DNA from 2 places in the Caballeronia sp. ATUFL_M2_KS44 genome. Region 1 is predicted to be linked to the other one. Evidence: riboswitches for the same ligand, from Rfam matches in the RefSeq annotation. Region 1 holds a riboswitch; the other holds the start of a gene.
The links. Region 1 has a riboswitch for manganese ahead of mntP (manganese efflux pump MntP). Riboswitches for the same ligand answer to the same signal wherever they lie in the genome.
Positions count from the first base shown of each region.

Region 1 (8,226 bases):
GTTGCTGGGCACTTCGCACAGCACGTAGCCGATATAGAACACAGCCGCGCCGAGCCCGTACATGGCGTCGGAGAAGCCGAGGTCGTGCTTCATCTGCAACTGCGCAAAGCCGATGTTGATGCGGTCCAGAAACGACACGACATAACAAAGAAACAGAAACGGAATGATGCGCCACGCGACTTTCGCGACGATGCGGTCATCGTCCGCGATATTATTCGTGAGTCCTGACGATTCTATATCGACGGAATTGTGCATTGTCTCTCTCCACGGCGGCCGCGCCTTCTATGGACGCATGCCCGGTTCTGAAAAGGGCCCGAAAAGGGCCCTCGTGCGATGACTCAGTCCTGCAGCGCGGTCCACATTTCCTTGTCGCGCTCCGCCGTCCAGATGCGCGGATGCCTGATGCCGCTCGCTTCGTCGTACGCGCGGGAGACATCGAACGGCAGACAGTGTTCGTAGATGAACACCTGGCCGAACTTCGGGTCCATCGACTTGCGCGTGAGCGCCATCGCGCCCTTCAGGTCCAGCTTCTGTGCGACGGCTTCGCGCCCCGCTTGCAGGAGCGTCGTCACGAAGTCCTTCGTGTAGTCGATACCCTTGTCCACGTCCGCCGGATTCAGCAGCGCGGGGCCGCGTCCCGGCACGAGCTTGTGCGGCTCCAGCTTGCGCAGCGCTTCGAGCGTCGCGGGCCATTCCTCGAGTTGCGCATCGCCGCAATAGCAGGCGGCGTCGTATTCCACGAGATCGCCGGAGAAAAGAACCTTCTGCGACGGCAGCCACACGACGGTATCGCCCTTGGTGTGACCCGAGCCGAGATGTGCGATCTTCACTTCCAGCTTGCCGAGCCACAGCGTGATTTCCTTCTCGAACACGAGCGTCGGCCACGTGAGGCCCGGCACGGTTTCCACGCCCGCGAACAGACGCGGAAAGCGCTCGATTTCCGACTTCATGTCCTGCTCGCCGCGCTCGACGATCATTTCATACGTGCCGCGGCTCGCGATCACCTGCTGCGCGCCTTCCTCGAAATACGCCGATGCACCCAGCACGCGCACCGCGTGATAGTGCGACAGCACGACGTACTTGATCGGCTTGTCCGTCACGCTGCGAATCTTCGCGATGAGGTCCTGCGCCATCGCGGGCGTCGCGGTCGTATCGACGATCAGCACGCCGTCGTCGCCGATGATCACGCCCGAGTTCGGATCGCCCTCGGCCGTGTAGGCCCATGCGTTCTCGCAAAGCTGCGTGAAGCTGACCTTCTTCTCTTCGAGATCGGCCTGGGATGCGAATGCCTTTGCCATGTCTGTCTCCGTTCGATCGGCAGTGGATGATGCATGGTCGCGTCGCGGTTGATATTTGTCAATAGCAAATCGCCTTGCTATAGTTGAACTACGGGAAAACCCCGGTTCTAGGATGGGGCCGCCGGATGCGCTAGCATCGAACGATCGGACTGCGGCAGGAGCGAAGCACCCTTGAAAGAAGTGACAGACAAGCCGCAACGCGGCATTCAGAGCGTGGAAGTGGCCGGGCGCATTCTCGAAGCGCTCGCACGCCGCCGCGAGCCGGTGGCATTGAGCGAACTCGCCAGCGCCGCCGCGCTTTCGACTGCGCAGGCGCACACGTATCTCGTCAGCCTGACGCGGCTCGGCCTCGTCAAGCGCGATGCGCTCACAGGCTACTACGAGCCCGGCCCGCTCTCGCTGCGTCTCGGGCTGATGTTCGTCGAGCAGCAGGAAGCGTATCGCGTGGCCGCGTCGCATGCGGCGGGGCTGGCCGAGCGCGTCGGATATAGCGTCGCGGTGTGCGTGGCGGGCGCGCAGGGCCCGACCATCGTGCGATACGAACGCGGCGGCTATCCGCTCCATGTGAACCTGCACGTCGGCACGGTGATGTCGCTGCAAACCACGTCCACCGGGCGCGTGTTCAGCGCGTTCCTCGATCCTGTTCAACTCGCGGCGATGATGCAAGGCCAAGGCATCGACGGGCCGCGCATCGGCATGGACGAATCCGCCGCGCCCGATCACGCCGTCCGGCAGGCGAATATCGACGACACGCGAAAGCGCGGCATGGCGCGCAGCGTCGATATGCCGAGTCCCGGCATCAGCAGCCTGAGCGTGCCCGTGCTCGACGCCGACGGCCGCTTGCAGCTCGCGCTGACGGTCATCGGGCCATCGGGCGCGATGGACGTCACCTGGACCGGCGACATCGCGCGCGAACTGCGCGACGTCGCGCGGCGCATCACGCAAGCGCTGACTCAACCGTCATCCATTCATGCCCTCTGATTTTTCCCCGAACACGAACGACGCCGCCTCCACCGAAGCGAAGGCGCAGCGCGGCATCAACGCGCTCGACAGCACGGGCGACCTGCTGAACGCGCTGGCATCCGCCAGTCAGCCGATGAACCTGCGCGATCTCGCCGCCGCCGCGGGCATGCCGCCCGCCAAGGCGTTCCCGCATCTCGTCAGCTTGCAGAAGATCGGCCTCATTTCGCGCGACGACGACGGCTGTTTTTCCGCCGGTCCGCTCGGCTTCGAGCTGGGCCTGATCGCGCTGCAACGCCTGACGCCCACGCGCGACGCTGAACCCGAAATCGTCGCGCTCGCCGCGAAGACGCATTTGAGCGTCGCCGCCGCCACGCTCGGTCCGCTCGGGCCGACCATCATCCGGCTGGAGGAATCCGCGCGGCCGCAGCACATCAGCTTGCGCGTCGGCACCGTGATGTCGTTCGTGAATACGGCGATCGGGCGCGTGTTCGCCGCGCATATGTCGGAGGACGTGCTGGAAGGATTGCTCGCGCAGGAGCCGATACGGCTCGCCGGCGCCGCCGAAAAGCCGCCGCTCGACCGCGCGTATCGCGAGCGTTTGAGCGGCATTCGCGAGCGCGGCCTCGACGATGCATTCGATGCGCCGGTTCCCGGCATCGGCACGTTCGCCGCGCCGATCTTCGACCATACGGGCAGCATCCGGCTGGTGATCGCGGTGATCGGCTCGTCGCGCGACATTGAGCGCGATGACGACGGCCCCGTCGCGCGTGCGCTGCTCGCGGCGGCGCAGCGCTTGTCCTGGCGATTCGGCGCGATCGGCGTCTGAGCGCTCAGGCGCCCGCGCAATCCGACGCGGCGATCACGCCCGAGCGCGCTTTCGCGAACGCTTCGGCGAGCACGTCCATATCGCCGATATGGTTCGCCAGCAAGAGCACGAGTTTGGCATTGACCATCTGGCTGTCGGTATCGGAGAGACCGTTGTGGGTGTCGATCAGACGCTCGTAGAAAGCGTCCATATCCGCGATGTTGGGTTCGAGATTCAGGTGGCTCATGATCCGTTCATCCGTTCGGGTTGGCGTTGCACGTGGCGCGGTCCACGGCGGCGGAAATCGCGGCGGCGTCGAGCGCGCGCCAGCGTGCGCACACGTGCTGATCCGGGCGCACGAGATAGAACGTGCCGGGGCGCGCGTCGAAGCGATGCGTGACGATGCCTTCGGCGTCTTCCACCACGTTCACGCCGGCCATCGGCGGCACCTTCACGCCGCGCGGCGCGACGATCAATGGACGCACCGCCACCGGCAGACGCGCGAGCGCCGCGAGTTGCGCGGCCGTCTCGCCGATGTCGTCGTGAAGGCCGCAAAAGTAGACGCCCGTGAACGCGCCGCCGGAAAGCTGATGCAGGAACCAGGCGTCCTTGCCATCGGCGACGACGGGCGCGTCGGTGCAGACGGAGCCGGGCACCATCGCGCAGGAGAATGAATCGGCGGGATCGTCGGGCGTATTCAGCGACGAATCGCGCAGCACCGCGGGAACCGACAATCGCCCGCTATTGACGATGCGCCGCGCGAACGCGCAGTCCTTCGCGAGCTTGAGCGTCGCGTCGCGGAACAGGCGCGAAACCGCGCTCTTCGGCGTGATGAAATCCGTCGCACGCGTCGAGTTGAGGATGTTTTCGTCGGCCGCGAACTCGCGCTCGGACGCGTAGGTGTCGAGCAGCGCGGACGGTGCGTCGCCGTTCACGACGAGCCGCAGCTTCCACGCGAGATTGTCGGCATCCTGCACGCCGCTGTTCGCGCCGCGCGCCCCGAACGGCGACACGCCGTGCGCCGAATCGCCCGCGAAGAGCACGCGGCCATGACGGAACGAATTCATGCGCAGGCACGAGAACGTGTAGACGCTCACCCATTCCAGTTCGAATTCGACCTCCTCGCCGAGCAGCGCCTTCACGCGCGGAATGACGCGCTCGGGCGCTTTCTCCGCGACGGGATCGGCGTCCCAGCCGAGCTGGAAGTCGATACGCCATACGTTGTCCGGCTGGCGATGCAGCAGCACCGACTGATTGCGGTGAAACGGCGGATCGAACCAGAACCAGCGCTCGGTCGGAAACGACGCCTTCATCTTCACGTCCGCGATCAGAAAGCGGTCCTTGAACGTGCGGCCCCGGCTATCGAGACCGAGCAGGCCGCGCATGGCGCTGCGTGCGCCGTCGGCTGCGACGACGTATCGCGCGCGCAGCGGATACGCGCCGTCGGGCGTCTCGATCTGCAATTCGACGTGATCGTCGTGCTGCGTCAATCCGGCGACGCTGCTTTTCCAGCGCATCTGGAGGTTGTCGAGCTGCATCGCGCGGTCGGCGAGATAGCCTTCCACGTAGTACTGCTGGAGGTTGATGAACGCAGGCCGCGCATGGCCCGTTTCCGGCAGCAGGTTGAACGTATAGATGAGTTCGTCCTGAAGAAAGACCTTGCCGACGTTCCAGCTCACGCCCTTCTCGACCATGCGATCGCCGCAGCCGAGGCGATCGAAAATCTCCAGCGTGCGCTTCGCGAAGCAGATGGCGCGCGAGCCTGAGGAAAGCGTGTCGTCGTTATCGACGAGCACGACTTTCACGCCCTGCTGCGCCAGATCGACGGCAGTGGAAAGCCCGACCGGCCCGGCTCCGACGACGACGACCGGATGCACCGCGCCCGACGGCGCATCGTGCTCGGCCGCGCGAGTGTAATCGAACCGCAACTTCTGATAGTCGGTCTGCATGCCGCGTCTCCTGACAGCTTCAATTTATGTATAGCAACTTCGCTTGCTATACGTGAATTGATTGTCATTGTAGGAAGAGCGGGAAAATTGAAAATCTGTGTAAACCCTAGGGCAAGCGCAGCGGCGCCACGATGCGAAGGACCGGATGGCCGTCGACATTCTTGAGGGGGAAATACGAGCGATGCGTCGCGTCATCCACATAGACGACGTGCGCGTCAGGCCCCAGAAAACCTTCGCCCACTTTCGTCATGCGAGTCCCGTCGTGGCGGAGCATGGAGACCACGCCCGCCTCGCCCGCCACATACAGCGTGTTCGCGGAAGCATCGAACGCCAGCACGTCGGGCGCGCGTCCCACGTCGAACGATTGCGTCACGCGCATCGTGCGCATGTCGAGGACAAGCAGTTTGTTGTTCCCTTCGCAGGCGATGAACGCGAGCCTCAGTTGCGGCACGATGAGCAAGCCGTGATTCCCGTTCGCGCCGGCCACGTCGATGCGCGCGACGATCGCATCCGTCGATGGATCGATCTCTATCAGCTGGCGACGCGTCTGTACGTTGACGAAGATGTGCCGCGAGACGGGATCGTATTGCGTGTTGCCGGCCTCGCCGTCCAGCGCGATGGTTTTCAGGCGGCGGTTCGTCGAAACGTCGATGACGGTCTCGGTCTTGCCGGTCTCGTCGGAAACGTAGAGCTTGTGCGCGTCGGGCGCGTAGGCCATGCCGTCCGGATACACGCCTGCCGGCATGCGCGCGATGACCTTCAGCGTGTTCTCGTCGATAGCGACGACTTCGTTCGTTCCGGTCGCCGAGGCGAACACGCGCGACCACTCCGGAATCACGAGCACGCCGTGTACGGACGCGACGTTCTTTATCGTGCCGATAACCCGCGCATCGTGCGTATCGAACACGACGATTTCGCTATCGCCCAGATGCGCGATCATCAAGAGATGACGCGCGGGATCGCCGCTTTCGTAATCGAAACGAGACGTGCGTCCGGGCATGGGAACATCCGCGACGTGCTGTAGCGGAAGATGCGTCGCATCGCCCTGTTCCGTTGCCGATACATCGTCAGGCCACGCGAACAACGCTGCCACGGCGAGACAGGCGAGAAGGCGCATCGGTCGCAACGCTGTCATGATCGGTCTCCGTTGAAACGGACATGCCGAAACGCGATGAGCCGGGTTCGATGCGTCCTCGCTTCAGCTCATCAAGCCGAGGTGCTCCACGAGAATGGCGCTGCCGACGCCGATCAGAACGAGGCCGCCGGCGATCTCCGCGCGCTTGCCGATAGTCGCGCCGACGAGCCGCCCGATCATCACGCCGATCGTCACCATGAGCATGGTCGCGATGCCGATGGTCGCCGCGGTCGAAAAGATATCGACATCGATGAACGCGAGGCCCGCGCCGACCGCCATCGCGTCGATACTGGTGGCGAAGCCGGTGGCCGCGAGTACCCAGAACGAATGCGAGTCGGGCTTCTCGTGGCCGTGCTCGGGTTGGCCGAAGCCTTCGCGTATCATGCGCGCGCCGAGCAAAAAGAGCAGGCCGAACGCGATCCAGTGGTCCCACGCGGTGACGTACTGCGCCGCCGACCGTCCCACTGCCCAGCCGACGAGCGGCGTGATGGCCTCGATGATGCCGAAGATGACGCCGGTTCTGAGCGCTTCGGCAATACGCGGCTTGTGCAGGCTCGCGCCTTTTCCGACGGCTGCCGCGAAGGCGTCCGTCGACATGGCGAAGGCGAGGAAAATGGTCGATGCGAGATTCATTGAGTAGCGCTCTGGTCGGGCAAGAAGATGCGACGGAAGACGCCTCCCGACCTTCAGGCGCGTTCCATCGATGGTCTTGCCAACCTGTTCTGGCTGCTCACGCCACGGCCCGATGGACCGAGTGTGTTGACGTGAGCGCTTCCCGCGATGCGGAAAGCCGGCTACTCCCCAGCGAAGAACCGAGAGAGTAACACGAGTGAATTCACGTTCAGCGTGAAGATGCGCAATCGCGTGCTCAGGCGCGCTAAGCCTTTCATAAGCGTCCGCGAACTAGCATGTCGCGCTACTCCCGTTCGAGGACCGCCGCATGACCCGACTTGAAGCGCTCAACCGCGCGTTGTTCCTTCTGATCAACGCACGCGCCGATTCACCGCAATGGCAGATCGACATTGCACTCGCCATTGCGAACGATCTCGTCTATCTGATTCCCGCCGTGCTGGCTTTCATGTGGCTGTTCGGCGATCGCCGTCAACGCGACGCAGCCGTGCGCGGCTTTTGCGTCAGCTTTCTCGCGCTCGGCTTCAATCAGTTGATCGGTCTCGTCTGGATGCATCCACGGCCGTTCATGATCGGCCTCGGCCATACGTTTATCGAACACGCGCCGGATTCTTCGTTTCCTAGCGATCACGTCACGGTTTTCGCGAGCATCGCGTTGACCTTGCTTCTTGCCGGACTCGTCCGCACGGGACTGCTTCTGGCGCTCGCGGGCGCGGCGGTCGCCTGGGCGCGCGTGTGCATCGGCGTGCATTTTCCGCTCGATATGGTGGGTGCGGCCGGCGTCTCGTGCGTGGCGTATGCGCTCCTTGCACCGCTGTGGGCGCGTGCGGGCGATTCCTTCGTGCGTGTGCTCGTCGCACTTTATAGAAGGACTTTTTCGTGGCCGATCCGGCGCGGATGGCTCGCGCCTTAAGCCGCTTGCATCGCTCATTTCGCTTAAGCAAGCCTTAAGCAACGCGCATCTACGATCTCACGCCGTCGGGTTCTTCAGAAGAATCGAACCTGCGTGGCGTCGCTCATGCAATGCACTATCGGCACGTCAAGAACAGACACCATGGACCAATCCCGCCTGACGAAAGCCCGCAATACGTGACCTCTCGTCCACTACAAGCGTAAGCAACGTCTCTCGAAGGAATCGCATGAAGCCGGATGCACGTCATCCCTCGCTCCTCCGTCGAAGCAGCGCTGGCAAGTCGCGGGGTCGGCGCGTCAGCGTCAGGGAAAACGGCAGCGTGGCAATCGAGTTCGTCATCGTGCTGCCCTTTATGTTGCTCGTTCTTGTCGGGATTATCGACGTCACGCTCATGCTTTACGACAAGGCCGCGATTGCAAACGCTGCACGCGTTGCCGCGCGCGCGGGAACATGCGTGAGCGTTCCACCGCTTACGACGAGCCAGGTTTCCGCAACGGCAACGGCGGCACTGAACGGCGTTCTGGTCAGTGGCA
Region 1 covers NZ_JALQEA010000039.1:139,394-147,619, reverse strand. The annotation lists gene NCR39_RS16010 (MFS transporter) at 1-255, opposite strand, end outside; gene NCR39_RS16005 (MBL fold metallo-hydrolase) at 339-1,298, opposite strand; partial or broken gene NCR39_RS29915 (IclR family transcriptional regulator) at 1,479-3,087, shown strand; gene NCR39_RS15990 (DUF2783 domain-containing protein) at 3,092-3,313, opposite strand; gene NCR39_RS15985 (FAD-dependent oxidoreductase) at 3,321-5,015, opposite strand; gene NCR39_RS15980 (YncE family protein) at 5,122-6,150, opposite strand; gene mntP (manganese efflux pump MntP) at 6,214-6,783, opposite strand; yybP-ykoY riboswitch at 6,795-6,960, opposite strand; gene NCR39_RS15970 (phosphatase PAP2 family protein) at 7,091-7,693, shown strand; gene NCR39_RS15965 (TadE/TadG family type IV pilus assembly protein) at 8,046-8,226, shown strand, end outside.

Region 2 (8,226 bases), on a different contig from region 1:
GCGCGAAGTCGCTGTTCGAGCTGAACGTCGGCACGGATATCGCGTTCGACGTGGCCAACGTCGATGCCGGCATCAAGGGCCTGCGTCAGCGCGGACCGTTCTATATGCGCAGCATCGGCAAGGGCTTCAGAACGGGCTATCCGTCGGAGATGCGCTATGCGGGCATCGACCAGGCGATCTTCCTGATGGCGCTGCGCCGTCACCGGCTCGACTTCACCGTCGACGATACGTCGTACCGGCGGCTCGACGTGCCCGCGCTTTTCGTGCGCGGCAACGAAAGCGCGACGCAGAACGTTTCGGCGCGTGCGACTTACGACGGCTTCTATTCGGTCGTGCTGCCGCGCTCGCAATTCGATACCGCGCTGATGATCGGACGCGAACTGAGCTGGATGCAGCTCGAATCGGCGACGACGTTTTCAGCCGAGTATCTGGATTCGAATGCCGAATTCGATCGGCAGCGCACGCTCGAAGCCGGCAGCGAAATCATTCTCGACGGCATGGAAGAACGTGAACCCGGCATTTATCAGGTTTCACCGAACGGACTGATTTATTTGCCCGCGGCCACTGAAAAAACACCGCAAGTCGTGCGGCTGATTTTCCGTCCGCTCGCCAAAGCCGCCGTCTCGCAAATGCCTCACGCGCTGTAACCTTTCTTTCCCCGCCGTAATCCATCCAACTACCGCAGGAAGGGCCGAGAGCCGCTTCCTGCGGCCTTCCGCGCGAATCTGCGCAACGCATCGAATAGCCCCCTAAAGTTTTTTTCGGGCGGCCCGATAACCTAAGGTAAGGCGGTCAGCGTAACTTCTTAAACAGCGCGACGCCGTAACTGATGTAAGCCTTAAAGGCGCCACACTTTAAAGAGGGATTCAAGTCATGTTGAACATCAATACCAATACGCTGTCGCAAGCTACGCAAAAGAACCTGGCTGGTTCGCAAAGCGCGCTGTCGTCGGCTATTAACCGCCTTTCGTCGGGCAAGCGCATCAACAGCGCGGCTGACGACGCAGCGGGTCTCGCGATTTCGACGAACATGACGTCGTACGTCAACGCGCTGAACCAGGGCGTGTCGAACGCGAACAACGCGATCTCGATGATCCAGACGGCTTCGGGCGGCCTCAGCTCGACGACGGACAACCTGCAACGTATCCGCCAGCTGGCCGTGCAAGCAGCCGACGGCTCGCTCTCCGACACGCAGCGCGGCTACCTCCAGACGGAAGTGACCCAGCGTCTCGGCGAACTGGACCGCGTTGCGAACCAGACGACGTTCAACGGCCAGGCCATGCTGTCGGGTTCGGTTTCGTCGGTGTCGTTCCAGATCGGCGCAGTGGCGAACCAGACGCTGAGCGTCGACTTCGGCAGCGTCTCGATGGGCTCGACCGGCCTGTTCGGTTCGGTCAGCGTCGACATCTCGACGGCAAGCGGCGCGCAGAACGTGATCGGCTATGTCGACACGGCTCTGAACACGGTCAACACGCTGCAATCGACCCTCGGCGCTGAGCAAAACCGCTTCACGTCGGCTGTCACCAGCCTGCAATCGCAGTCGACCAACCTGTCGGCAGCGCAATCGGCCATCACCGATGCGGACTTCGCGCAAGAAACGGCGAACCTGTCGAAGGCGCAGGTGCTGCAGCAAGCGGGCATCTCGGTTCTCGCGCAAGCGAACTCGATGCCGCAGCAAGTGCTGAAGCTCCTCGGCTAAGCGCACTCATCAACCCCGCTGCGGTATGAGCGGGGTTTTTGCACGACTGGGAGGCTTGCCTCCCAGCTTTCGTTAGCGGCGCGCCCGGCGCGAAGACGTTCGATGCGCCGCTCACGAAAGCTCGCAACTTGAATATAGGCAGTCTGTCCGGAGCATCCGATGACCACCACCACCTCGACCACGAGTTCGTCCGACGTCAGCGCCACGCTGGCCGCTGCAGCGCAGTCCATCATCAGCGGCGCGACCAATTCCAGTCTGGATGTCTCGTCGCTGGTTTCTTCGCTCGTCACCGCCAAGACGACCGCCCAGGCCACGCAGATCGCGAACAAGACGTCGAGCGACAACACGCTGCTCTCCGCCGTCTCGCAGATCAAGTCCGCGCTGTCTTCCATGCAAAGCACCTTGTCCGGCCTGGCCGACGGCTCCGCGCTCGCGGCGTACACGGCGACGGCGAGCGGCAGCGGACTCACGGCGACCGCCGGCACGAGCGCGGTCGCGGGTTCGTATCAGATCACGGTGAACAACGTGGCGAGCGCGCAGAAGATTTCGTCGACGGCGCACGCCGCCACCGACACGTTCGGCACCGGCACGCTGACGCTGAGTCTCGGATCGAGTTCGATGAACCTCACGCTCGACGGCACCAACACGCTGTCGAGCATCGCATCGTCGATCAACACGGCAAGCGACAACCCCGGCATCAGCGCGACCATCGTGACCGGCACGGACGGCCAGCATCTCGTGCTCGCGTCGAAGAACACGGGCGCCGCGAACACGATTTCGGTGACGGCGGGCACGGGCGTCGATTCGTCGCTTTCGTACGGCACGGGCAGCAGCAACTACACGCAGACGTCGCCGGCGCAGGACGCCTCGCTCACCATCGACGGCACCGCCGCCACGAGTCCCACGAACACGCTCACGACCGCCATCGGCGGCGTGACGCTCAATCTCACGTCCGCGGCTGCCGGCAGCACGCAGACGCTGACGGTCGCGTCCGACACGACCACGGAACAAAGCTCGATCAAGGCGTTCGTCGATGCGTACAACTCCTTCGTGAGCCAGGCCGCCGCGCTGTCGTCCTTCGACTCGACGAAGAGCGCCGGCTCGCAAGGCGGCGTGCTGCTCGGCGACTCGATGCTTCAAAGCATTCAGAGCACGCTCGCGAACATCGTGACGAGCGGCGTGAACTCCACGTCCGGATCGACATCGGTGACGACGAACCTCGCGTCGATCGGCATCGACCTGCAGGACGACGGCACGCTGTCGATCGACTCTTCGACGCTTTCGACCGCGCTCTCGAACAGCCCGACGCGCGTGCAGCAGCTCTTCAACCCGACGAACGGCATCGGCACGCAGCTCAATTCGAAGGTCACGTCGTTTCTGCAGACGGGCGGCATCATCGATACGCGCACGACGGCGCTCAATGCCGACCTGAAGAGCCTGACCGATCAGACGAACACGTTGCAGACCTACGCCGACAGCCTGACCGCGCAATATCAGGCGCAGTTCACGGCGCTGAACACGCTGATGGCGTCCATGCAGAGCAACACGACGTATCTGACGCAGCTTTTCGGCGGCACGAACAGCGCGGGCGCGCTCGCCACCAACAAGTAAGCGCCGAATCGCACGGAGTAAGAAATGAGCCAACAGGAATTGCTGACCAACGCGATGGCGCTCACGCACGCGATGGCCGCGGCCGCCGCTGCGGGAGACTGGATCGAAGCGGCGCGCGTGGCCGAAGTGCGCTCGCCGATCATCATGCAGTTGCAGAACGATCACGAACCGGCGACGCTGCAAGCCGCGCGCGACATTCAGGCGCTCGATGCATCGCTCATGCAGACGGCGGAAGCCGCGCGCATGTCGCTGGGCCGGGGCTTTCGCGAAGCGAGCGCGCGCATCGACGCGGCGAGCCGTTATCAGCAGGCCGCGCGCCTTTAAATTTTTTTGGATCGACGCCGATAAACAATCAACAACAAGAACAACGCGTCGATGTCATGACGCGCTGCTTCGACCTCGATGCCCGCCTTGCGCGGGCATTTTTCTTTTCGGCGCGGGCATCGGGAATCAGCGTCCGAGCGTCAGCGTCAGATAAGCCGCGTACAGCACGCCGTTGCCGAGCAGCGCCCACAGCGCGACGCCATTGCCGCGCGCATGAAAGCGCAGCCACGCCGCCGCCGCGAGCGTGATCAACACGCCGGTCAGCACTTCGATGCGCGGCTCCCACGGCGTCAGCATGATGCCGATGGCGGGCAGCAACGTGCCCTGAAACACCATCGCGCCGGTGATGTTGCCGAACGCGAGCGTGTCCTTCCCTCTTCGCGCCCACAGAATGCTGTTGACCTTCTCGGGCAGCTCCGTCGCGATCGGAATGATGATGAGCGACAGCAGCAGCGCCGATACGCCGAGCGCCTGCGACACGCCTTGCACGCCATGAATGAAGCCCTTCGCGCCGCCGACGAGCAGCACGATGCCGATCAGGAACTGCAGCACGATCGAGCCGAGACTGGTCTTGAGTCCCACGCGCGAAATGAAAAGCGCTTCGGGCGCTTCGGTGCCGTGACCGCTATCGACGAGATTCGCCGATGCGCGGAACGTCGCGATCACATAGATCACATAAAGCGCGACGAGACCGGCCGCGAAGAGCGCGCGCACCTGCCACGCGTGATGCGGGACGAACATCGCGCCTGCCGCGATCAGAAACGCCACGAGGAAGAAGTTGAGATCGCGCGTGAAGCCCGTGCGCTCCGGCATGATGACGCCGCGCAAGCCGCGCGATTTCATGATGGCGAGCGTCATCAGGCAAGTGGAAAGCGTCGCGAGCATGAGCGGTGCGCCGAGAATCGCGCCGACGCCGATCTCTTCGTTGACCGCGCGGCTCGCGGTGCCGCCCAATAGCGCGATGATCGGCACCGTGGTTTCCGGCAGCGCCGTGCCGACCGCCGCGAACAGCGATCCCGTCACGCCTTCCGAAATGCCGAGCCGCTCGCCGAGATGCTCGAGCGCGTTGGTGAAAAGCTCGGATGCGACGAGGATGATCGCGAGCATGAACGCGAGTTCGATGAAGAGCATCGTCATGCGGCACCCCGCATCGAACGATGAGATTCGGGCATCACGCATGCGCAAATGCGGACGCAAAACAGGAATGGATATTTTGATTGTGGGGACACGACGATGATTCCACGGCCGGACGTCAGCGAACCATGATGCGCGACGCCCGTCCGGCCAGGAACGGCATGGCGCATCAATGGTCTCGCCAAACCGGACCGGTCGAACGCGCCACGGCAGTAGAGCCGAGGATGTTGACGCGTTCTCCTTCGCGACGGAAGGAAGGCTACTCCCCAAAGACCGGGGCAGTGTAGCGTGATGCGCCGTCTTCGGCAAGCCGATGCCGCCGCGCGAACGCATAACGGTATGCGCAATGCTTCGTTGTCGCCGATTGTTTCGTTGGATAAGCTACGCGCGCGGGCGCGGTGCTTGCTCGCATCGCGCGTCCGACGCCTTTCAAGCAACAAGAACACCGATGTGTGACCGAGAGTCACGGGAGATCTCATGCGCCTCAACCGCTTTACAGCCGCATTCGCTGTCGTCTTCATGGCCGCGCCGATGCTCGCGATGGCGAAGCCCCTCACCGTCTGCACCGAGTCGAGCCCGGATGGTTTCGATGTCGTGCAGTTCAATTCGCTCGTGACGACGAACGCTTCCGCCGATGTCATCTTCAACACGCTCGTCTCGTACGACGAAGCCGCGAAGAAGGTCGCGCCGTCGCTGGCACAGAAGTGGGACGTATCGAGCGACGGGCTCACGTACACGTTCCATCTGCGGCCGAACGTGCAGTTCCAGACGACCGATTACTTCAAGCCGACGCGCCCGCTCAATGCAGACGACGTCGTCTTCACGTTCGAGCGCATGCTGTCGGACAGCAATCCGTGGCACAAGGTGGCGGGCGCGAGCGGCTTTCCGCATGCGCAATCGATGGGTCTCGTGAAGCTAATCAAAGCCGTGACCAAGGTCGATGATCAAACCGTCAAGTTCGAACTCAACGAGCCGAACGCGACCTTCGTGCCTATCCTCACGATGGGCTTCGCATCGATCTATTCGGCGCAATACGCGGACCAGTTGCTGAAGGCGAACAAGCAGCTCGATATCAATAGCAAGCCTATCGGCACCGGACCGTTCGTGCTCAAGAGCTATACGAAAGATGCGGTGATTCGCTACGACGTGAATCCTTCGTACTGGGGACCGAAGCCGAAGATCGATCGCCTCATCTACGCCATCACGCCCGATGCGTCCGTGCGCGCGCAGAAGATCAAGGCGGGCGAATGCCAGATCGCGCTGTCGCCGAAGCCGCAGGACGTGCTCGATGCGAAGAAGGACAAGTCGCTCAAGGTCAGCGAAACGCCCGCGTTCATGACCGCGTTCGTCGCGCTGAACACGCAGAAGAAGCCGCTCGATAACCCGAAGGTGCGTCAGGCGCTGAACATGGCGTTCGATCGCACGACCTACATGAAGACCGTGTTCGACAACACCGCGACGCCTGCGGTGAATCCGTATCCGCCGAACACGTGGAGCTATGACAAGAGCGTGCAGGCGTATCCGTATTCGGTGGATCGCGCGAAGAAGCTGCTTGCCGATGCGGGCTTGCCGAACGGCTTCGAAACGACGATCTGGGTGCGTCCGAACGGCAGCGTGCTGAATCCGAATCCGAAGGCAGGCGCCGAGTTGCTGCAAGCCGATCTCGCGAAGATCGGCGTGAAGGCGCAAGTGAAGGTGATCGAATGGGGCGAGCTGATCAAGGAAGCGAAGCAGGGTCAGCACGACATGCTCTTCATGGGCTGGGCCGGCGACAACGGCGATCCGGACAACTATCTTTCGCCGCTCTTCAGTTGCAACGCGGTGAAGTCGGGCATCAACTTCGCGCGCTTCTGCGATCCGCAACTCGACAAGCTGATCGCGGACGGCAAGGCCACGCCGGATGTCGCGAAGCGCACGAAGTCGTATGTGGATGCGCAGAAGATCATCCACGATCAGGCGCTGTGGATTCCGCTCGTTTATCCGACGGCTGCGGCGCTCACGCGCGCCAATGTCAGCGGCTATAACGTGAGTCCGTTCGGGCGGCAGAACTTCGGCGCGGTTTCCGTGCAGTGATCGATATCAGGCCGGCGCGAAGCGAATCACGCCATCGTCGCCGGTCTGACGTTTCAGCGTTCCATCGAGCCAAAGCAGGTTCAAATGCGCGAGCGCTTCGCCGAGCGCGAACGTCATCTGATGAATGTCGAGCTTGCGCCTGAACATGATCGGCACGATATCGGCGGCGCTGCACGGCTTTTCGGCGCATGCCTCGCGCACTTCCGCGAGCCGCGCGCGATGATGCTCCCGCAATTGCCCGATGCGCGTCTGCACGCCGCGAAACGGCTTGCCGTGCGACGGCAACGCGAGCACATCGGCGGGCATGGTTTCATATCGCCCGAGCGATCCCAGATACAACGCAAGCGGATTGCCTTCCGGCTCGATGGCGAACACCGACACGTTCGTCGAAATGCGCGGCAACACCATGTCGCCGGAAATCAGCAGCTTGTCCGATGCGCAATACAACGCGCTATGTTCGGGCGAATGACCGTAGCCCGACACCACTTCCCATTCGCGCGCGCCGATGCGCACACGCTCGCCATCGCGGATACGGCGAAACTCGCGCGGCATCGACGGCACGAGCGTCGGGTAATAGCTGTCGCGCTTCTTCAACGCATCGAGCGATGCTTCGTCGGTCATGCCGTGCGCCGCGAAATGCGCCGCCGCGCGCTCGCCGCCCGCGTTGGAGCCATCGCCCGCGGCCATCACGCGGCCCATCGCGTATTCGCCGAGCGAGATCCACAGACGCACGTTCCAGCGCCGCTTGTCGCCGCCTTCGCAAATCCAGTCGGCAAGACCGAGATGATCCGGATGGCAATGCGTGACGATCACGCGCAACACGGGCAGACCGCCGAGCACGGTATCGAACACACGTTCCCAATTCGCGCGGATGCTTTCGTTCGCAATGCCGCAATCGATGACCGTCCAGCCCTGCACGCCATCGATTTCATCGCGCAAAAGCCAGAGGTTGATGTGATCGAGCGCGAACGGCAGCGGCATGCGCAGCCAATAGACGCCGGGCGCGACTTCCTTCACGCCGCCCGGCTCGGGCAATTCGTCGGCGAATACATAATCGAGCTGATGTTCGAGTGCGTTCATCGGTGCCTTTGGATGGTGGATGGCGGTCGCGCGGCAGTGCGGTTTCGCCGCGTTGCATTCGGGCCGAGTTGACGATAACGTAAACGTCATTCTAACGTTGCACGCGCGCCGGCGCATGGCGGTTTTCCGATGACCCAGCCCACGCATTACACGATCACCGATTTGGCGCGCGAGTTCGACGTCACGCCGCGCGCCATCCGCTTCTATGAAGATCAGGGCCTGCTCGCACCGCGACGCGAAGGCGCGAACGGCCTGCGCCGCGTGTATTCTTCGCGCGACCGCACGCGCCTGAAGCTCACGCTGCGC
Region 2 covers NZ_JALQEA010000006.1:80,387-88,612, reverse strand. The annotation lists gene NCR39_RS00425 (HAD family hydrolase) at 1-647, shown strand, start outside; gene NCR39_RS00420 (flagellin domain-containing protein) at 874-1,698, shown strand; gene fliD (flagellar filament capping protein FliD) at 1,858-3,309, shown strand; gene fliT (flagellar protein FliT) at 3,334-3,633, shown strand; gene NCR39_RS00405 (sodium:calcium antiporter) at 3,760-4,770, opposite strand; yybP-ykoY riboswitch at 4,875-5,047, opposite strand; gene NCR39_RS00400 (ABC transporter substrate-binding protein) at 5,245-6,840, shown strand; gene NCR39_RS00395 (MBL fold metallo-hydrolase) at 6,847-7,920, opposite strand; gene NCR39_RS00390 (MerR family transcriptional regulator) at 8,050-8,226, shown strand, end outside.
Region 2: linked by a shared signal. The riboswitch ahead of NCR39_RS00405 (sodium:calcium antiporter) and the one ahead of mntP (manganese efflux pump MntP) in region 1 are both predicted to bind manganese.